DNA from 2 places in the Micromonospora pisi genome. Region 1 is predicted to be linked to the other one. Evidence: predicted binding sites of a transcription regulator. Region 1 holds the regulator's gene; the other holds the start of a gene.
The links. The regulator HrcA, encoded in region 1, represses chaperone genes, less so after heat shock. The targets are predictions, from matches to a motif close to GGTTNGCACNCTCNNNNNGAGNGTGCNAACC.

Region 1 (4,253 bases):
TCTGCACCCCACACTTCGAGTTTCGACACCTACCTGATTCATGTCGAAATCAGGTCATTGCCCCACGCAGTACTCGTAGCCGCCTCGGCGCAGCCGAGGCGGACAAGCAGAGCGAGTCGACCGAGCGCCGCCGCGGCGTCTGGAGCCCGAGCACACGCGGCGAAGCCGTCGTGCGCGCAGGGCGAAGACGCCGCACCCGGCGGCGCGAAGCGGAGCGAGTCGCGCCAGCTAGCAGAGCGAGTCGACCGAGCGCCGCCGCGGCGTCTGGAGCCGAGGACGACGAGGCGAAGCCTTCGTCGCCCGCAGGCGAAGACGCCGCACTGGGCGGCGCGAAGCGGAGCGAGCCGCACCAGCTCCGCTGGTGCGGGCTAGCAGGGAGCGAGTCGACCGAGCGCCGCCGCGGCGTCTGGAGCCCGAGCACACGCGGCGAAGCCGTCGTGCGCGCAGGGCGAAGACGCCGCACCCGGCGGCGCGAAGCGGAGCGAGTCGCGCCAGCTAGCAGAGCGAGTCGACCGAGCGCCGCCGCGGCGTCTGGAGCCGAGGACGACGAGGCGAAGCCTTCGTCGCCCGCAGGCGAAGACGCCGCACTGGGCGGCGCGAAGCGGAGCGAGCCGCACCAGCTCCGCTGGTGCGGGCTAGCAGGGAGCGAGTCGACCGAGCGCCGCCGCGGCGTCTGGAGCCCGAGCACACGCGGCGAAGCCGTCGTGCGCGCAGGGCGAAGACGCCGCACCCGGCGGCGCGAAGCGGAGCGAGCCGCACCAGCTCCGCTGGTGCGGGCTAGCAGGGAGCGAGCCGCCTCGGCGGAGCCGAGGCCAACCAACTCAGTGTCCGTTGAAGGCGTCTCGCATGCGGGAGAAGAAGCCGCCCTGCTTGCTCAGTTCGGCGACCTCCTCGCCCCGGGTCTTGGCGAAGTCGCGCAGCATCCGTTCCTGGTCGGCGTCGAGCTTGGTCGGGGTCCGTACGTCCAGGTGGACGAAGAGGTCACCTCGGCCGGTGCCGCGCAGGTGCGGTACGCCACGTGCGCGCAGCCGGATGGTGCTGCCCGGCTGGGTGCCCGGCTTGACGTCGACGGGTTCGTCGCTGTCGAGGGTCTTGATGGTGAGCCGGGTGCCGAGGGCGGCGGCGGTCATCGGCACGGTGACCCGGCAGTGCAGGTCGTCGCCCTTGCGGGAGTAGACGTCGTGGGTCCGTTCGGAGATTTCGACGTAGAGGTCGCCAGCGGTGCCGCCGCCGGGGCCGACCTCGCCCTGCTGGGCGAGGCGGATCCGCATGCCGTCCTCGACCCCGGCCGGGATCTTGACGGTGAGCGAGCGGCGGGTCCGGACCCGGCCGTCGCCGGCGCAGGTGGGGCAGGGGTGCGGGATGACGGTGCCGTAGCCCTGGCAGACGGTGCACGGCCGGGACGAGACGACCTGGCCGAGGAAGGTCCGCTGTACGGACTGCACCTCGCCGCGACCTCCGCAGGCTTCGCAGGTGGCGAGGTGGGTGCCGGCGGCGGTGCCGGCCCCGGAGCAGGTGGTGCAGAGTACGGCGGTGTCGACGGTGATCGGTGCCTCGACGCCGAAGGCGGTCTCGTCGAGGTCGAGTTCGAGTCGGAGGATCGCGTCGGCGCCGGGGCGGGTACGCGGTCGAGGTCCCCGGCTGCCGCCCGCGGCACCGAAGAAGGCGTCCATGATGTCCTGGAAGCCGACGAACGGGCCGGCGCCGCCGGCTCCCGCGCCGCCACCGCCGCCGGGGGCCAGGGGGTCCCCGCCGAGGTCGACGATCTGCCGCTTCTGTGTGTCGGATAGGACCTCGTAGGCGGCGTTGATGTCCTTGAACTTCTCGTGCGCCTCCGGGTCCGGATTGACGTCCGGGTGGAACTGCCGCGCCAGCTTGCGGTAGGCGCGCTTGATCTCGTCGTCGGAGGCCTCTCGGTTGACGCCGAGAATCCCGTAGTAGTCCTTGGCCACTGTGTTCCGTGTCCCCATGTCAGTCGTGCCGTCCGCCGGTCGTCAGGTCAACTTTGTCGATCAGTTCCGCGTCGGTGCTTTCCCGCTACTCCGGCGCTCTGGTTCCTATCCGGGCGCTCTGGTTCCGCGCCGCGCTGCCCGCCGCACCGGCACCATCAGTTCTGCGCCAGTAGGTCGCCCACGTACCGGGCCACGGCGCGTACGGTCGCGATGGTGCCGGGGTAGTCCATCCGGGTCGGCCCGAGCACTCCGAGCCCGCCGAGGATGGTGTTGCCGGTGCCGTACCCGGTGCTCACGACCGAGGCGGCCCGCAGGTTGTCGATCTCATTCTCGTCGCCGATCCGAATGCGCAGCGTACTGGGTTCGACCTCGCCGAAGAGCTTGAGCAGGATGACTTCCTCCTCCAGCGCTTCGAGGATCGGCCGCAGCGAGCCCTGGAAGTCGAGCAGGCCGCCACGGGTCAGGTTGGCGGTCCCGGCGAGCGCGATCCGTTCCTCGTGCCGTTCGACGAGGGTTTCCAGCAGCACTGTCGCGAGTGTCGCCATGGCCGGGCGCAGTTCCGGGGTCACCTCGTCAACCAACGCCTGAACCAGCGGTGGGGTTTCGGAGAGGCGGCTGCCGACGAGCTTCTCGTTGACCAGCCGGCGAAGGTCGGTGACGTCGTCGGCGAGCAGTGGCGCGGGCATCTCGACCAGGCGCTGTTCGACCCGGCCGGTGTCGGCGATCATGACGAACATGAGCCGGGTGGTGGAGATCGGCACCAGCTCCAGGTGTCGTACGGAGGAGCGGGCCAGGCTCGGGTACTGGACCACGGCGACCTGCCGGGTGAGCTGGGCGAGCAGGCGTACGGTGCGGTGCACGACGTCGTCGAGGTCGACCGCGCCGGCCAGGAAGCGTTCGATGGCCCGACGCTCGGCCGGGGTGAGTGGCTTGACCCGGGAGAGGCGGTCGACGAAGAGTCGGTAGCCACGGTCGGTGGGGACCCGGCCCGCGCTGGTGTGCGGCTGCCGGAGGTAGCCCTCTTCCTCGAGCACGGCCATGTCGTTGCGGACGGTGGCCGGCGAGACGCCGAGCTGGTGCCGTTCGACGAGGGCTTTGCTGCCGACGGGCTCCTGGGTGGAGACGTAGTCCTCCACGATCGCGCGCAGGACGTCGAGCTTCCGGTCGTCGAGACCCATTCTCCACCTCCCTACGACCCGGGTCCGGGCAGCACCCGGCCCACCAGTCTGGCACTCGACTGTAACGAGTGCCAGTCTACGACGTGGGTCCGGCCGGTTGCGATGATCAACCTCGCGTCGAGCCGAAGATCTTGAATGATTGCTGGACGATAACTGACTCTCTGTCGGCATAGCAGCTTCAGTCGGCAATTGTCCAGAGAAAGTCACCGCTGGTCGGTGGCGTCGTTTGGTCGGTGCCCCTACCGTGACCCCATGACTGAACCACCTCGCCCGCCCGGAGACAACGGCCCCGGCGGCAACCAGCCGGAACCGCCGACCACTCCGTTCACATCCCCCGGCTCGTACTCGAGTCCCGGCGAGGCTCCACCTCCGGGTTACGCCCCGCCCCCGGCCGCGCCGCAGTACGGCACGCCGCCCCCCACCTCCGGTGGCGGCTACCCGCCGCCCGGTGGTTACCCGCCCCCCGGTGGTTACCCGCCGGGTGGTTATCCCCCGGCCGGCGGTGGCTACCCCCCGCCGGGTGGCTACTACGGCGGCCCGGCCCCGGCCGGCTTCGCCAACAGCGAAGAGAAGACCTGGGCTCTCGTCGCCCACTTCGGCGGTGCCGCGGGCGCCTTCATCAGCGGCGGCGTGGCCGGTTGGATCGCCCCGCTGGTCGCGCTCCTGGCCAAGGGGAACACCTCCCCGACCGTACGGGCGCACTCGGTGACCGCACTGAACTTCCAGGTGCTCTGGTCGATCATCGGTGTGGTCGGGTACATCTTCCTCTGCATCGGGATCGGCATCATCGGCGTCCTCGGCGCCTGGGCGCTCGGAACGATCTTCGGGATCATCGCCGGAGTCAAGGCGACCAACGGGGAGTACTACAAGTACCCGATGTCGCCGAACATGATCAAGTAACGACCACGAGCCCGGTAACGGGGTCGGGCCCGACCACCCGACCCCGTACCGTCATCCGACCCGTCGGCTACGGCAGCAGGTCGCGTACCACCGCGTCGGCGAGCAGTCGGCCGCGCAGGGTCAGCACCGCCCGGCCGTCGGCGTACTCCCCCGGGTCCAGCAGCCCGTCGGCCAGCGCCCGCGCCGCCCCGGCCCGCCCCGGGTCGTCCAGCCCGGTCAACGG
Region 2 (4,253 bases), 1.3 Mb from region 1:
CGGCCGGCGTACGTCGGCACGGGGGTTGCGACCCAGCACGATCGAAGTGAGGAAGTGCACCGTGGCACAGGGCACCGTCAAGTGGTTCAACAGCGAAAAGGGCTACGGCTTCATTGCGGTCGATGGCGGGCAGGACGTATTCGTCCATTTCTCCGCGATCGAGATGGACGGCTACAAGGCGCTCGACGACGGGCAGCGGGTGGAGTTCGAAATCGCGCAAGGCCAGAAGGGCCCGCAGGCCGAGAAGGTGCGCCTGCTCGCCTGAGTGTCGGTCTCCGACCGACCAGTCGTCTGGCTGATCGAATACGACCGGTAGCGACAGCCGGATTTCGATTCGACGGGGCGTCGGCTTCCCGGGAGTGCGGCGTCCCTGTCATCGCCCGTTCGAACGGGACGTTCCGTGGTTGTGCGCGCCCCGGTGCCGACAGGCGCCGAGCCCTGTCTGCCGGGCTCGCGGGCGACACCCGATCCTCGTACGTTGGGCCTGTGTAGTGTCCGGGTCTGCCTCTGTTGTGCCTTTGTGAACTCTTTGCGTGAGTTCTTCCGCCCAGGTCTCCCCGATGTTCACCCTCGCGTCGCTCACCCGCCAGCGTTCGCGGTGGCGTGCCCTGCGACCCGCCCGGCGAGAGTGCGTGTGAGCCGGCCCTCCGTGGAGATCTCCCTGGTCGATGCCGTGCTCGGTGCGCCGCCCGCGCGTTTTCGACCACGCTCGCTCTGGCCCACTCGCTTGCACTCGCCATGGGAGAGTGCTAAACAAGTGATTGGCACTCGCGCGGTGTGAGTGCCAGAAGGTCGGGGCGGTTAGGGCCACGGTCGCGCAACCGGAAGCGGGGGCGGGGCGGATGGCCGGTCGTCGCGGGCTGTCCGGCCCGACCGACGGACGTCACTGCCGCCTAGCGCGCGGGAGTCGGTCCGGTGTGATCGTTGTCGGATCATGCCGCGCGCCAGCGCAGTGGTGACGTCCGAAGGTGCGTAGTCAGGCGGCCGATCCGGGACAACCGGCTCGGGCGGCCGTGAGTGTCCAGGAGGACAACGCCGTATGGCCAAGATCATCGCGTTCGACGAAGAGGCCCGCCGTGGCCTCGAGCGGGGCATGAACCAGCTCGCCGACGCCGTCAAGGTGACGCTCGGCCCCAAGGGCCGCAACGTCGTGCTCGAGAAGAAGTGGGGTGCCCCCACCATCACCAACGATGGTGTGAGCATCGCCAAGGAGATCGAGCTCGAGGACCCCTACGAGAAGATCGGCGCTGAGCTGGTCAAGGAGGTCGCCAAGAAGACCGACGACGTTGCCGGTGACGGCACGACGACGGCGACCGTCCTGGCCCAGGCGCTGGTCCGCGAGGGCCTGCGTAACGTCGCGGCCGGCGCGAACCCGATGGCCCTGAAGCGGGGCATCGAGGCCGCTGTCGCCGCCGTGGCGGAGGAGCTGGCCAAGCTCGCCAAGGACGTCGAGACCAAGGAGCAGATCGCCTCGACCGCGTCGATCTCCGCCGGTGACACCACCGTCGGCGAGATCATCGCCGAGGCGATGGACAAGGTCGGCAAGGAAGGCGTCATCACCGTCGAGGAGAGCAACACCTTCGGGCTCGAGCTTGAGCTCACCGAGGGTATGCGCTTCGACAAGGGCTACATCTCGCCCTACTTCTGGACCGACCCGGAGCGGATGGAGGCCGTCCTCGACGACCCCTACATCCTGATCGTCAACAGCAAGATCGCTTCGGTGAAGGACCTGCTGCCGATCCTGGAGAAGGTCATGCAGTCGGGCAAGCCGCTGCTGATCATCTCCGAGGACGTCGAGGGCGAGGCGCTCGCCACCCTCATCGTCAACAAGGTTCGGGGCACCTTCAAGTCCGTCGCCGTCAAGGCTCCGGGCTTCGGTGACCGTCGCAAGGCCATGCTGACCGACATCGCGATCCTCGCCGGTGGCGCGGTCATCAGCGAGGAGCTGGGCCTCAAGCTCGACGGCATCGGCCTCGACATGCTGGGCCGCGCCCGCAAGGTCGTGGTGACCAAGGACGAGACCACGATCGTCGACGGTGCCGGTGACGCCGACCAGATCCAGGGTCGGGTCAACCAGATCCGTGCCGAGATCGAGAAGAGCGACTCCGACTACGACCGCGAGAAGCTGCAGGAGCGCCTGGCCAAGCTGGCCGGCGGTGTTGCGGTGATCAAGGTTGGCGCGGCCACCGAGGTCGAGCTCAAGGAGCGCAAGCACCGCATCGAGGACGCCGTTCGCAACGCGAAGGCGGCCGTCGAGGAGGGCATCGTCCCCGGTGGTGGCGTCGCGCTGGTGCAGGCCGGCAAGACCGCCTTCGACAAGCTGGACCTCGCGGGTGACGAGGCGACCGGTGCGACGATCGTCAAGATCGCGCTGGACGCCCCGCTGCGCCAGATCGCCGTCAACGCCGGCCTTGAGGGTGGCGTCGTGGTGGAGAAGGTGCGCAACCTGGAGGCCGGCCACGGCCTGAACGCCGCGAACGGTGAGTACGTCGACCTGCTCAAGGCCGGCATCATCGACCCGGCCAAGGTGACCCGGTCAGCGCTGCAGAACGCGGCCTCGATCGCGGCCCTGTTCCTGACCACCGAGGCAGTGGTGGCGGACAAGCCGGAGAAGAACCCGGCCCCGGCGGCTGCGCCGGGCGGCGGGGACATGGACTTCTGAGTCCAGACACTCCCGAAGGGGGCGGGCCGCGCGAGCGGTCCGCCCCCTTCGTCGTCCGCGTCAGGTCGGCAGACGTCGCTGATTGCGTTGCTTGTCCGCGCGGGAGAACGGCTTCCTGATCTGGATCGGGGCGTCGACCATTTCCAGTGGTTCGTCGGACGGCAGTTCGTCCGGTCCATCCATTTCAGCCCGCTGGTCCGCGTCGCCGTAGTCCAGGCGATGTACCGGCGTTTCGGCGGGGACCTCCGCGGCCATCCGAGCCCAGGCGGCCGCAGGGAGATCGTCAGTCGGTTCGTCGTCCTTCGCCATGATTTCCTCCTTTGCTCAAACGGTAGGAGGCAGGCGAGGGACAGTGCTGAGAAACGGCACTATAAACGGATATCTCCTATTCGCCCCTTTCGGGCTATTCCGTTAGAGCTGCTTGCGGTACAGGAAGAAGACCCGCTCGATCCGGGCGCCCGAGTTGCTGGCATAGAACGGCACCGGACCGACCCAACCGATCTCGGCACGCTCGTGCCCAGCCGCCCGCTGATCGGCCAGACAACGGCGCAACAGCACCCCACCGATACCCAGGCCCTGCGCGGCCGGCGCCGTACCCATCGGACCGAACCAACTCGGCCGGGACGAGCCGTACGCGGCGAACCCGAGCACCTCCACCGCCGCCGCCCCGACCTGCGGGGAAGTGGACTCGTCGCTGCCGGGAACCGCCCCGTCCCCGTTACCGTCGACGGCCGGGTCACCGTCACCCGACGCGTCAGAACGACTCTCCACAGTGGCCGGAACGCGGTCCCGTACGGCGATGTGGCAGCCGGCGCCGGTCCTGCCGATCGAGTCGGCCACCTCGCCGCCCCAGCCCACGCCGAACGTCTCCCGGGCGAACTCGACCAGCATGGCGGCATCGTCCGGCTCCGCCCGACGTACCGTGATGCCCTGGTCGGCCAGGCGCTGCTCGGCCGTCGACGTGCTGCGCAACGCCGGCGACGCGTCGTACGACAGGTCCGCCGTCATGTTCCAGGCGATGTTCTCCTGCTCGTAGCCGAGCGCCATCGCGGCGCAGACCGCCGGGGTGTAGCGCACGTCGATGCCGGGCCAGGCGTAGTGCGGCGGGTTGCCCGCGAGCAGCACCTCACCGGCGCCGAGCCCGGAGAGCGCACCCTCGATCCGGGCCAGCAGCGCCCGCCCGATCCCCTGACGGCGGTGGGTCGGATGCACCGCGATCAGGTCTACGTGGCCGAGCGACGGGTCACGGTGGGCGATCGAGCCGAGCACAACACCGACGGTGGCGGAGCCCACGACGGCCACAAAACCGACCGTACGGCGCCGGATCGTCGCACCCGGCAGAGTGGTGGTGTCGCGTAGCCGGGCGACGATCACCGGGGCCTCCGCCGCGTCGTCCGGCAGGTCCAGCGCCTCACCGCAGAGGGTCACCACCGCGGGTACGTCGTCCTCGGTCAGCTCGATGATCGAAAAATCGTGATCCACGACTGCCGACCCTAAGACATCACGGCCCTGACCCGGTGCCCGGACCGTTCCCGCCGACCGGTTAGGAAGGGCCCCTTCCTATACAAAAAGCGATAACAAGGGGCCCTTC

Region 2: the regulator HrcA is predicted to act here: its motif matches at 760-790, upstream of groL (chaperonin GroEL).

What each region holds. Positions count from the first base shown of each region.
Region 1 covers NZ_RBKT01000001.1:2,469,918-2,474,170, forward strand. The annotation lists gene dnaJ (molecular chaperone DnaJ) at 822-1,952, opposite strand; gene hrcA (heat-inducible transcriptional repressor HrcA) at 2,108-3,130, opposite strand; gene BDK92_RS09965 (DUF4870 domain-containing protein) at 3,383-4,030, shown strand; gene hemW (radical SAM family heme chaperone HemW) at 4,098-4,253, opposite strand, start outside.
Region 2 covers NZ_RBKT01000001.1:3,777,388-3,781,640, reverse strand. The annotation lists gene BDK92_RS15855 (cold-shock protein) at 62-265, shown strand; gene groL (chaperonin GroEL) at 1,040-2,662, shown strand; gene BDK92_RS15845 (hypothetical protein) at 2,723-2,971, opposite strand; gene BDK92_RS40325 (GNAT family N-acetyltransferase) at 3,074-4,144, opposite strand.